2 regions of the Tepidibacter sp. Z1-5 genome follow, and region 1 is predicted to be linked to the other one. Evidence: riboswitches for the same ligand, from Rfam matches in the RefSeq annotation. Region 1 holds a riboswitch; the other holds the start of a gene.

Evidence for each region. Region 1 has a riboswitch for glycine ahead of WJW32_RS06125 (alanine/glycine:cation symporter family protein). Riboswitches for the same ligand answer to the same signal wherever they lie in the genome.
Region 2: linked by a shared signal. The riboswitch ahead of WJW32_RS13520 (alanine/glycine:cation symporter family protein) and the one ahead of WJW32_RS06125 (alanine/glycine:cation symporter family protein) in region 1 are both predicted to bind glycine.

The regions. Positions count from the first base shown of each region.
Region 1 covers NZ_JBBMMD010000024.1:35,809-40,834, reverse strand. The annotation lists gene thrB (homoserine kinase) at 1-736, shown strand, start outside; gene WJW32_RS06125 (alanine/glycine:cation symporter family protein) at 770-2,149, opposite strand; glycine riboswitch at 2,208-2,290, opposite strand; glycine riboswitch at 2,293-2,363, opposite strand; gene WJW32_RS06120 (NAD(P)/FAD-dependent oxidoreductase) at 2,467-3,678, opposite strand; gene WJW32_RS06115 (serine hydrolase domain-containing protein) at 3,776-4,438, opposite strand; gene WJW32_RS06110 (cysteine hydrolase family protein) at 4,534-5,026, shown strand, end outside.
Region 2 covers NZ_JBBMMD010000077.1:11,079-16,104, forward strand. The annotation lists gene WJW32_RS13510 (DNA gyrase subunit A) at 1-1,284, shown strand, start outside; gene WJW32_RS13515 (methyl-accepting chemotaxis protein) at 1,450-2,244, opposite strand; glycine riboswitch at 2,520-2,615, shown strand; gene WJW32_RS13520 (alanine/glycine:cation symporter family protein) at 2,791-4,236, shown strand; gene WJW32_RS13525 (hypothetical protein) at 4,266-4,928, opposite strand.

The DNA of each region.
Region 1 (5,026 bases):
TGAAGATAATCTAATATACAAATCCATGAAAAAATGCTTTGAAAAAATAGGATACAAACATAAAGGTATAAAAATCAAAATAGAAAATGATATTCCTATATCTCGAGGACTTGGAAGTAGTGCATCTTGTGTACTAGGAGGAATAATTGCAGCTAATAAAATAGCTGGTAGCAAATTAAATAAAGATGAAATATTAAAAATCGCATCAGAAATTGAAGGTCATCCAGATAACGTAGCACCTGCACTACTCGGAGGAATGGTTACTTCTATTAAGGAAGAAACTGACATATATTGCAGTAAAATAAATATCCCAAAAGGATTAAAGTTTTGTGCACTAATACCTGACTTTAAATTATCTACAGAAAAATCAAGAGCAGTTTTACCAAGTGAAATACCTTATAAAGATGGTGTTTTTAATGTAGGAAGAGTTTCTCTTATGGTATCTGCTTTAATTAACGGTCAATTTGATTTGATTAAACTTGCATGTAAAGATAACCTTCATCAAAAGTATAGAGGAAGCTTAATTAAAGACTATGATAATATAATAAAAAAATGTGAAAATTTAAACAGTGTAGGAGTATTTTTAAGCGGTGCTGGTCCAACTATAATGGCGATGATTAAAGAAGATGATATAAGTTTTTATGATAAAATTAAAGAATATACTTCTACTTTAGATAATACTTGGAATATAAAAGAACTCAATATAGACAATAATGAAATAGATATATACAAATAAACTCGATGGATCAAATCCATCGAGTTTTATTTTTTAAGATGCTTGTTTTTGTTTTTTCAATTCATCGAAATACATCTTAGTTTCTGCAGATATAACTCCACTAAGTCCTATTATGGCTATAAGATTTGGTATAGCCATAAGTCCATTAACTATATCAGCTACTGTCCATATTAAGCTAAGCTTTAAGAAAGGACCTATAGCAACAAGGAATATAAATATATATTTATAAGGTTTTATTCCTTTAACTCCAAATAAATACTCAGTACATCTCTCTCCATAATAATTCCAACCAAGTATAGTAGTAAAAGCAAAGAATATAAGTCCTATAGTAACTATTAATTCTCCAACTATAGGCATAGTAGGAAGTCCAGCTCTAAATGCAGCAGTTGTAGCAGCAGCACCTTCAACATTTGGATTACTCCACATACCCGTAAGAACTAAAGTTAAACCTGTCATTGTACATACTATTATAGTATCAAAGAATGTACCTGTCATCTGAACTAAACCTTGTCTTACGCAAGAATTAGTCTTAGCAGCAGCTGCAGCTATAGGAGCAGAACCAAGTCCTGATTCATTTGAGAATACACCTCTTGATACCCCACTCTTTAGTGCAAGTGCAACTGTTGATCCTGCAAATCCACCAGCCGCAGCTGTTGGGCTAAAAGCACTTTTAATTATAATACTTATTGTCTCAGGAATTTGACCTGCATTTAACAAAAGTATTATTAATGTACAAATTATATATGATACAGCCATAAAAGGAACTATAACCTGCGAAACCTTCGCTATACTCTTTATTCCTCCAAGAGTAACCATAGCAACAAATACAGTAAGTATTATTCCTGTTAATATAACCGGAACATTAAAAGCTATCTCAACAGCTGATGTTATAGAATTTACTTGTGCAAATGTTCCTATACCAAAGAAAGCAACACCTATTCCAAATACAGCAAAACATTTTGCAAGAAACTTATTTTTTAATCCTCTCTCAATATAATACATAGGGCCTCCTGACATCTGCCCATTATCATCTACAACTCTATATTTAACTGCTAAAAGTGATTCTGCATATTTTGTAGCCATACCAAAAAATGCAGCTACCCACATCCAAAATAAAGCTCCAGGTCCTCCAAGTCTTATTGCCGTAGCAACCCCGACTATATTTCCTGTACCTATAGTGGCTGATAAAGCTGTACATACAGCTGCAAAAGCAGATACATCACCTTTTGCCTTCATGTCTTTTGCTTCAGGATCTTCAGAAAAAAGATATTTAAGTGCTAATGGAAGTTTGAATATTTGTAAAAAACCTAGTTTAAATGATAAGTAGATACCCGTACCAACGAGTAATATGAGAAGTGGTGGTCCCCATATAAAAGAATTGATAGATTGTGCAACTTGATTAATTTGATTCATAACATTTACCTCCTGCTTTTATTATTGTAACTTAATTTTAAAAAGCGGGGAAAAAATTTCCCTGTCCTTTTACCTGAGAGTTTCACATACATAATTAAATGTAGTTTGCTCCTTCGGTGCTCCGTAGAGTCTCTCCAGAGATTTGTCCAACAACGGTCCTTTTACCTGAAAGATTTACTTCTTCGGTGATATTGCGCTCTCCCGCTGCCTTCATCCAAAACATCTATTAAATTTTTGTTTGTCTTATTAAGAAAGTATTATATTATTTTCATTTTGAATTGTCAATAATATAATACTTTGTTTTTTTGTAATACACTTTAATTATCAAATCGATTTATCTGAAACAATCTCATATCCTGATCTTTTTCATTATAATATAATTTACTCAACATAATACCACCTAAGATAGCAAATAATATTCCATTAGCTCCATACCCTAGACAATACCATAGATTCTCATGTTTTTTATCAGGTCCAATATATCCCAAGTTATCTTTAGTCGTTTCAAAACATCCACAGTATTTATACTCCACCTCTATATCATCTATATATTTAAACATAGATTTAAGCCTTTGTTCTAAAATAGAATATTTTGCACAAGCTATATCCTCATTTTCTATTTCTTTAAACTCCACATCTTCTCCACCTATAATCAACCTGTTGTCTTTTGTAGTTCTAAGGTAATTGTATGGATCCGAATTATCTCTAATCAATACTCTATCTTTCCACCCTATAATCTCTTTGACTGGTTTAGTAGCTATATTAAATGTATTATACTTAGTTCCAAAATTTTCATTCGTAAACAAGCTAGTATTATACCCTGTAGCAACAATTACTTTTTTTGCCCTAATCTTATATCCGTAAGATGTATGAACAGTTACCCCTTTATTTAAATATTCTATTTTTTTCGCCTCAGTATTTTCATACACAAGGGCACCTTTTTTCATACTCACTTCAAGAAGGTGATTAGTAAATTTATATGGATCAATCTCAGCTCCTCCTTCTTTTGACAATAGTCCAGCCTTTAAGTCAAAATTATACAGATTATCTGACTCATCTATATATTCAACATTAAATCCATTCTCTTTTCTAAATTTATACTCTTCTTTAATACCATTTTTTTCAAGGTTTTTAGCTGTATAAAGTAATGTATCTCTCTTTATGTAATCACACTTATTACCATATTCATCTACGAATTTTTCTATTTCTTTTAAAGCACACAGTCCAAGTTCGTATGCTCTTACAATATCTTTGCTTTCAATAGTCTCTCTAAGTTCAGATGCATTTTCATCTAATTCATATTGTAAAAGAGATGTTGTAACACTAGTACTTCCATGAGCTATTCTACCTTTTTCAATCACTACAGATTTTATATTATTTTTAGACATATAATAAGAGCATATACTTCCAGTTACTCCACCACCTACAATTATTACGTCAGTTTCTAAATCCTCCGTTAAATACGGGTATTGATTATTGATATTATTTATACTAGTAAATATAGGTTTTCCTTTTACATATTCCTGCATTAATTTCACTCCTAACTATCTATATTTTTATACAGATAGTTTAACCTTAGAATTTAATTTCAATTCTAAAAAAGTATCTATAATACATATAAATACTTTATACTTGTATATATTTATTTAATAATTTTTTTACTTCACTATTATAGTTTTCATATATGATGAAACTTATATTCTTTTCATCTAACTTAAGTTCTTCCTCTATTCTTTTAGTAATAGTACACCCTCCCCAATCTGTATTACCTAAAACATTAATTTGAATATTTTCATCTTTATATACTGATGATCTAAAGCTTACACCTGGATCACTTCCCATAATACAATACTTATAAATTCTTTCTTCCTTTTTTACAATCCATACACCAAAACCATAGTACCAACCATCTGCACAATTTGCTTGCGGTGTTAATAGTTTTTCAGTAATATCCTTGTCTAATATTTTATTATCAAATAAAACTTTCCAAATTTTTGTCATATGTAAAGCTGTAACAAATGCTCCTCCATCAGGACCTCCTATAATAGGTATAGAATACATATTTGTTCTCCATGTATTATTTTCTTCATCTTCAATATAACCATATGCACATCTTTCTGGTAATTTATCCAGTGAAAAATAGCCTGAATCATCCATATTACATATCTTAAATATATTTTTTTGTATATAATCTTGGAATTTCATTCCTGTCTGCTGTTCAATTATCAATCCTAACAGTATGTATCCAGCATTATTATAATCAAATTTGTCCCCTGGAGAAAATTTCATTTTTTAATTCATATATTTAGTGTATACTATTTGAATGGAATAATCTGATAATCATTGTATTAAATACAATAAAAAATAAAATAGGAGTTGGTTCAATGAATAATAAGACAGCATTATTGATTGTAGATGTACAAGTTGCAATGTTTTCATATGAAGATGCTAAGTTGTACAACTGTGAAAAAGTATTAGATAATATCTATAAGTTATTACAAAAAGCTCGTTCAACTAATACTCCAGTAATATTTGTTCAACATACTGGAAAATATGATGATGAGTTCGGCAGAGGAAAATCAACTTGGAAAATACACCCTAGAGTCGAACCATTAGAATCAGAAACAATTGTAGAGAAAAAGACATGGGATTCTTTCTACCAAACAGTTCTAAATGATGTATTGAAAAAACAAGAAATTAGCAAATTAGTTATTGCTGGTATGCAAACAGAATTTTGTATAGATACTACTTGTAGAAGGGCATTTAGTATGGGGTATGAAAATATTTTAGTTAAAGATGCCCATAGCACTTTCGATAGTAAAGTATTGAGTTCTTCTCAAATTATAGAGCACCACAACAATATTTTAGGTGAAAGAT
Region 2 (5,026 bases), on a different contig from region 1:
ATAATAGATAAGATAATAGATTTAGTCAAGGAAAATAAAATAAAAGAAATAGCAGATGTCAGAGATGAAACGGATTTAAATGGTCTTAAGGTAACTGTTGATTTAAAAAGAAACACAGATGTAGACTTACTTATGAATAAGCTTTACAAGATGACTACTCTTGAAGATAGTTTCTCTTGTAATTTTAATATGTTAATAAATGGACAGCCAAAGGTATTAGGTATAAAGAGCGTTTTAAAAGAATGGATTAATTTTAGAGTAGAATGTATAAAAGGATATCTAGAATATGATATAGAGAAAAAGACAGATAGACTTCATCTTCTTTTAGGGCTTGAAAAGATTCTTCTTGATATAGATAAGGCTATTGATATAATTAGAAATACTAAAGAGGATAAATTGGTTATACCTAATCTGATGAAAGGTTTTGGCATAGATGAAATTCAGGCTGAATATATAGCTGAGATAAAGCTTAGAAATTTAAATAATGAATATATATTAAAGCAGTTAAACAATATAAAGACTTTACAGTCTGATTTAAAAAATCTTAATGAAACAATTCAAAGTGAGAAAAAAATAAAGAATATAATAATAAATGACTTAAAAGAGGTTTCTAAAAAATACAAAAAACCTAGAAAAACAGAAATAATAAGTGGTGATGATATAAAAGAAATAAAAGATGAACATTTAATAGATGACTATAATGTTAAATTATTTTTGACTAATGAAAATTACTTTAAGAAGATATCTCTTGCCTCTTTGAGATCTTTTTCAGAGCAAAAGCTTAAAGATGAGGACTTTATAATACAAAAAATAAATGCTAATAATAAGGAAGAGATTCTTCTTTTTTCAAATAAACAGAACTTATATAAATTAAAAGTTTATGAGATTGCTGATTGTAAAGCTAGTTCTTTAGGGGAGTATTTAACTAATTTATTAAAGTTAAAAGAAGATGAAAATATTATATATATGTGTCTTTCTAATAATTATGAAGGGTATATGCTTTATTGCTTTAAGGATGCAAAAATAGCTAAAACTCATATTGAAAATTATAAGACTAAGACTAATAGAAGAAAGTTAGTAAAAGCTTATTCTGATAAGTCAGAACTTGTTCGTATGCTTTTTATAAAGGATGATGTTGATTTAGAACTTTATAAAAATAATAAAAAATTCTCTACTATAAATACTAAGGATATAGAGCTTCAATCTACTAAGACTTCTAAAGGTATAGAAGTTTTAAAGCTTGGAAAGAGAAGTCATATGACTGATGTTAAAATATTAGATTAAAAAAATACGCCATGCCATGGCGTATTTTTTAATTTCTAAGGAACTTATATGATTTTGAATCTAATAGATAACATTTATTAAAAATCTACACTTGCAACTATTTTGAGCAACGAAGCCCGGAGGGCTCGTTGGCGACATGAGCCATGCGTTAGCATGAAGCGAATTTTAAATAGAAGTTTCGGTTATTAGTTTATCAACGGCAACTTGTACTTTATTAGAAGAATCCGTTTGAGCTTTTGAAAGATTTTTTAGTTTATCTACTTCATTAGATATGGTTTTTATCTCATCTGTTATTTTTCCAAGTATTTCATTAATTTCTCTAGCAAATCCCTCACTATTTGTAGCGAGCTTTTGAACTTCATTTGCAACTACAGAAAATCCTTTTCCAGCTTGACCAGCTCTAGCAGCTTCTATAGTAGCGTTTATACCTAGTATTTTAGTTTGATGAGCTATTTTATTTACATACTTTATTATTTTATCAGTATCTTGTATGTGTGTTATAGAAGTTTTAGTAGAATTTAAAAGTGTATCGCTTATACCATGCATATTATCTATTGACAATGATATGTCGTCTAATTCAGTTTTTACTATAGTTGAAGTATTTCTAATTATGGAAATATGGTTGTTAAGTTGAGATAGAGTATCTATATTTCTATCTACTAGAGTCATTACTAAAAGAGCTCCAGTAGAATCTATTATAGTGCATTTATGACTAAATTTTTCTTGTAATAATTTAATAACGTTATTATTTCCAGTAGCTTCTATTATTATATCAACATTGTGATTAGTTAAATCATCTATAGATTGTGAATAATCTATACCTAAATTTTTACAAAGAACTATACCTGGTGCATCTAAATTTCTATCTATAACTAAAGATATATTTATAGAATCCACATCGTTTATTGCTTGTATAATATTTTTGCCACCTGTTCCTGCTCCAATTAATGCTATATTCAAGATAAAAAACCCCCTAAGTAGAATAAAATTTAACATATTAATTCTATAATATATTGGGTTATAAGGCAATAAATAATAAAAACATAATATTTAGAAGATTGCAAAAAAACAAATGGGTTTAAAAAAACATTGGTTTGAAAATGGAAAAAGTTTAATTTGCTATGAAAATTTGAAATAATTAGAAAATTAAGAATAATTGATTGACTTTAATTGTATATTAAAGTATAAAGAGATTAATTGAATAGTTCGGATGAAGATAATGAAAAAGCGTTATCAGACGATCCTCTGGAGAGACTCAATAGAGAGCACCGAAGGGGAAAGCTAATAGAAATATTAGTCAAACTCTCAGGTAAAAGGACAGAGATTATTCTTATCGGAATAAATCCCAGAGGTCAAATCTTTATGATTTGACTTTTTTGATTTCTCTTCTTTACATCTTTTTGTTTTACTTATCATTTAAGATTTCAGTTTTACTTTTCAATGTTTTATAATTTCAAGTTTTGTTTTTGCATCAAAGAATCAAAAAAATTTAAAAGGAGGAATCATATGGAACATATAGTCGGCATTATAAATGGATTGATTTGGAGCAAAGCACTTATTATTCTATGTTTAGGAGCTGGGATATACTTTTCTATCAGAACTCGTTTTTTACAAGTTAGACTTATCAAGGATATGGTAAGATTATTATTTGGTGGATCCTCGTCAGAAAAAGGTGTGTCTTCGTTCCAAGCATTTGCACTATCTGTATCGGGTCGTGTAGGAACTGGAAATATAGCGGGTGTTGCAACTGCTATAGCCATGGGAGGACCAGGAGCACTATTTTGGATGTGGATAATAGCATTTTTAGGAGCAGGTTCAGCTTATGTTGAGGCTACTTTAGCTCAAATATATAAGGTTGAACAAGATGGAGAGTATCGTGGAGGACCAGCATATTATATAGAAAAGGGAATGAATAATAAATGGTATGCTACTATATTTGTAGTTGCAACTATAATAGCAATGGGATTTTTCTTACCAGGAGTTCAGTCTAATAGTATAGCAGCAGGACTTAATAATGCATTTGGAATAAATCCTATAGTGACAGGAATAATACTAGTTGTATTTTTAGGACTTATAATATTTGGTGGAGTTAAGCGTATAAGTAAAGCAGCTGAAATAATAGTACCTGTTATGGCTACTGGTTATATATTGGTTGCACTTATCATAATAATTGTAAATATATCTCAATTACCATCAGTTATAGTATTAGTATTTAAGAGTGCATTTGGAGCACAGCCTGCATTTGCTGGTATACTAGGTCTTGCTATTTCTTGGGGAGTTAAGCGTGGTATTTATTCAAATGAGGCGGGTCAAGGAACTAGCCCACATGCAGCAGCAGCGGCTGAAGTTTCACATCCTGCAAAGCAAGGATTAGTTCAAGCATTTTCAGTATATATAGATACTTTATTCGTTTGTTCAGCTACTGGATTTATGATTTTAATTACTGGTATGTACAACATTTATGATGGAGCTGGAGGATTTATAGCTAATAATTTAGGAGATGTTGAAATAGGTCCTATATATACACAAAGAGCTGTTGAAACATTGTTCCCATCTTTTGGTAGTGCATTTGTTGCGATAGCTTTATTCTTCTTTGCTTTTACTACTTTAATGGCATATTATTATATTGCTGAAACTAATGTTGCTTATTTAATTAGAAAAAGTAATAACAAATCATTAATAAATGTTTTAAGATTTGCAATGCTTTTAACTACTTTTTATGGAGCTATAAGAACTGCAAATTTAGCATGGGCTTTAGGAGACGTAGGTGTTGGAACAATGGCTTGGTTAAATGTTATAGCAATACTTATAATGGCAAAACCTGCTCTTATAGCACTTAAAGACTATGAAGACCAAATGGCAGAAGGAAAAGACCCTGTATTCAATTCAAAAAAACATGGTATAGAAAATGCAGAGTTTTGGGAAAATACTAACCATAACGTTACTAAATAATAAAAAGACCCCGTACGGGGTCTTTTTTGCTATTCTATTTCCTTTTTAAATTCTTCAAATCCAACTCTATCTATATATGATCCTAATCTCTCATGTTTTAGTGCATTCTTAGAGTATACCTTGACTACCTTATCTATTATTTTGAATACTTCATCTTCATCAACATGTTCAAATAAAGTATTGCTTAATCTAGGCTTTAAGCCTCCTTTTCCTCCAACTTGAATCCTGAATCCTTTAGGCGTACCCATTATACCAATATCTCTAAAATGATTATCTGCACATGAATTTGGACATCCGCTAACCCCTATTTTAAGCTTATTTGGAAGATTCATTCCGTGATATAGTTCATCTAATTTCATACCTACTCCTACTGAATCTTGTTGTCCTCTTTTACAAAATGTTGTTCCAGGACAGAACTTAACACTTCGTACACAAAGTCCTATAGCAGCCCCTGGCTTCATTTCTAAATCTTCCCAGGCATTATCTATATCATCTTCTTTAAGACCTACAATTGCTATTCTCTGAGATGATGTTACTTTTACTGCCTGTGCATTGTATTTATCAGCAGTATCTGCAATTTTTCTTAAGGTGTCAGTTGATATAATTCCTCCAGGTAGATGTGGTGCTATTGCATAAGTTTCTTTGTCTCTTTGAAGGACAGCTCCTTTTTCTAATAAATCTTTTTTAGACATAAAAATCCCCTTTCTAAATAAATAATAAAAATATTACCTAATATATTATTCCCCAAAAATTAGTTGCAAAACAGAAAAATTTCAAAAAAAGAATAATT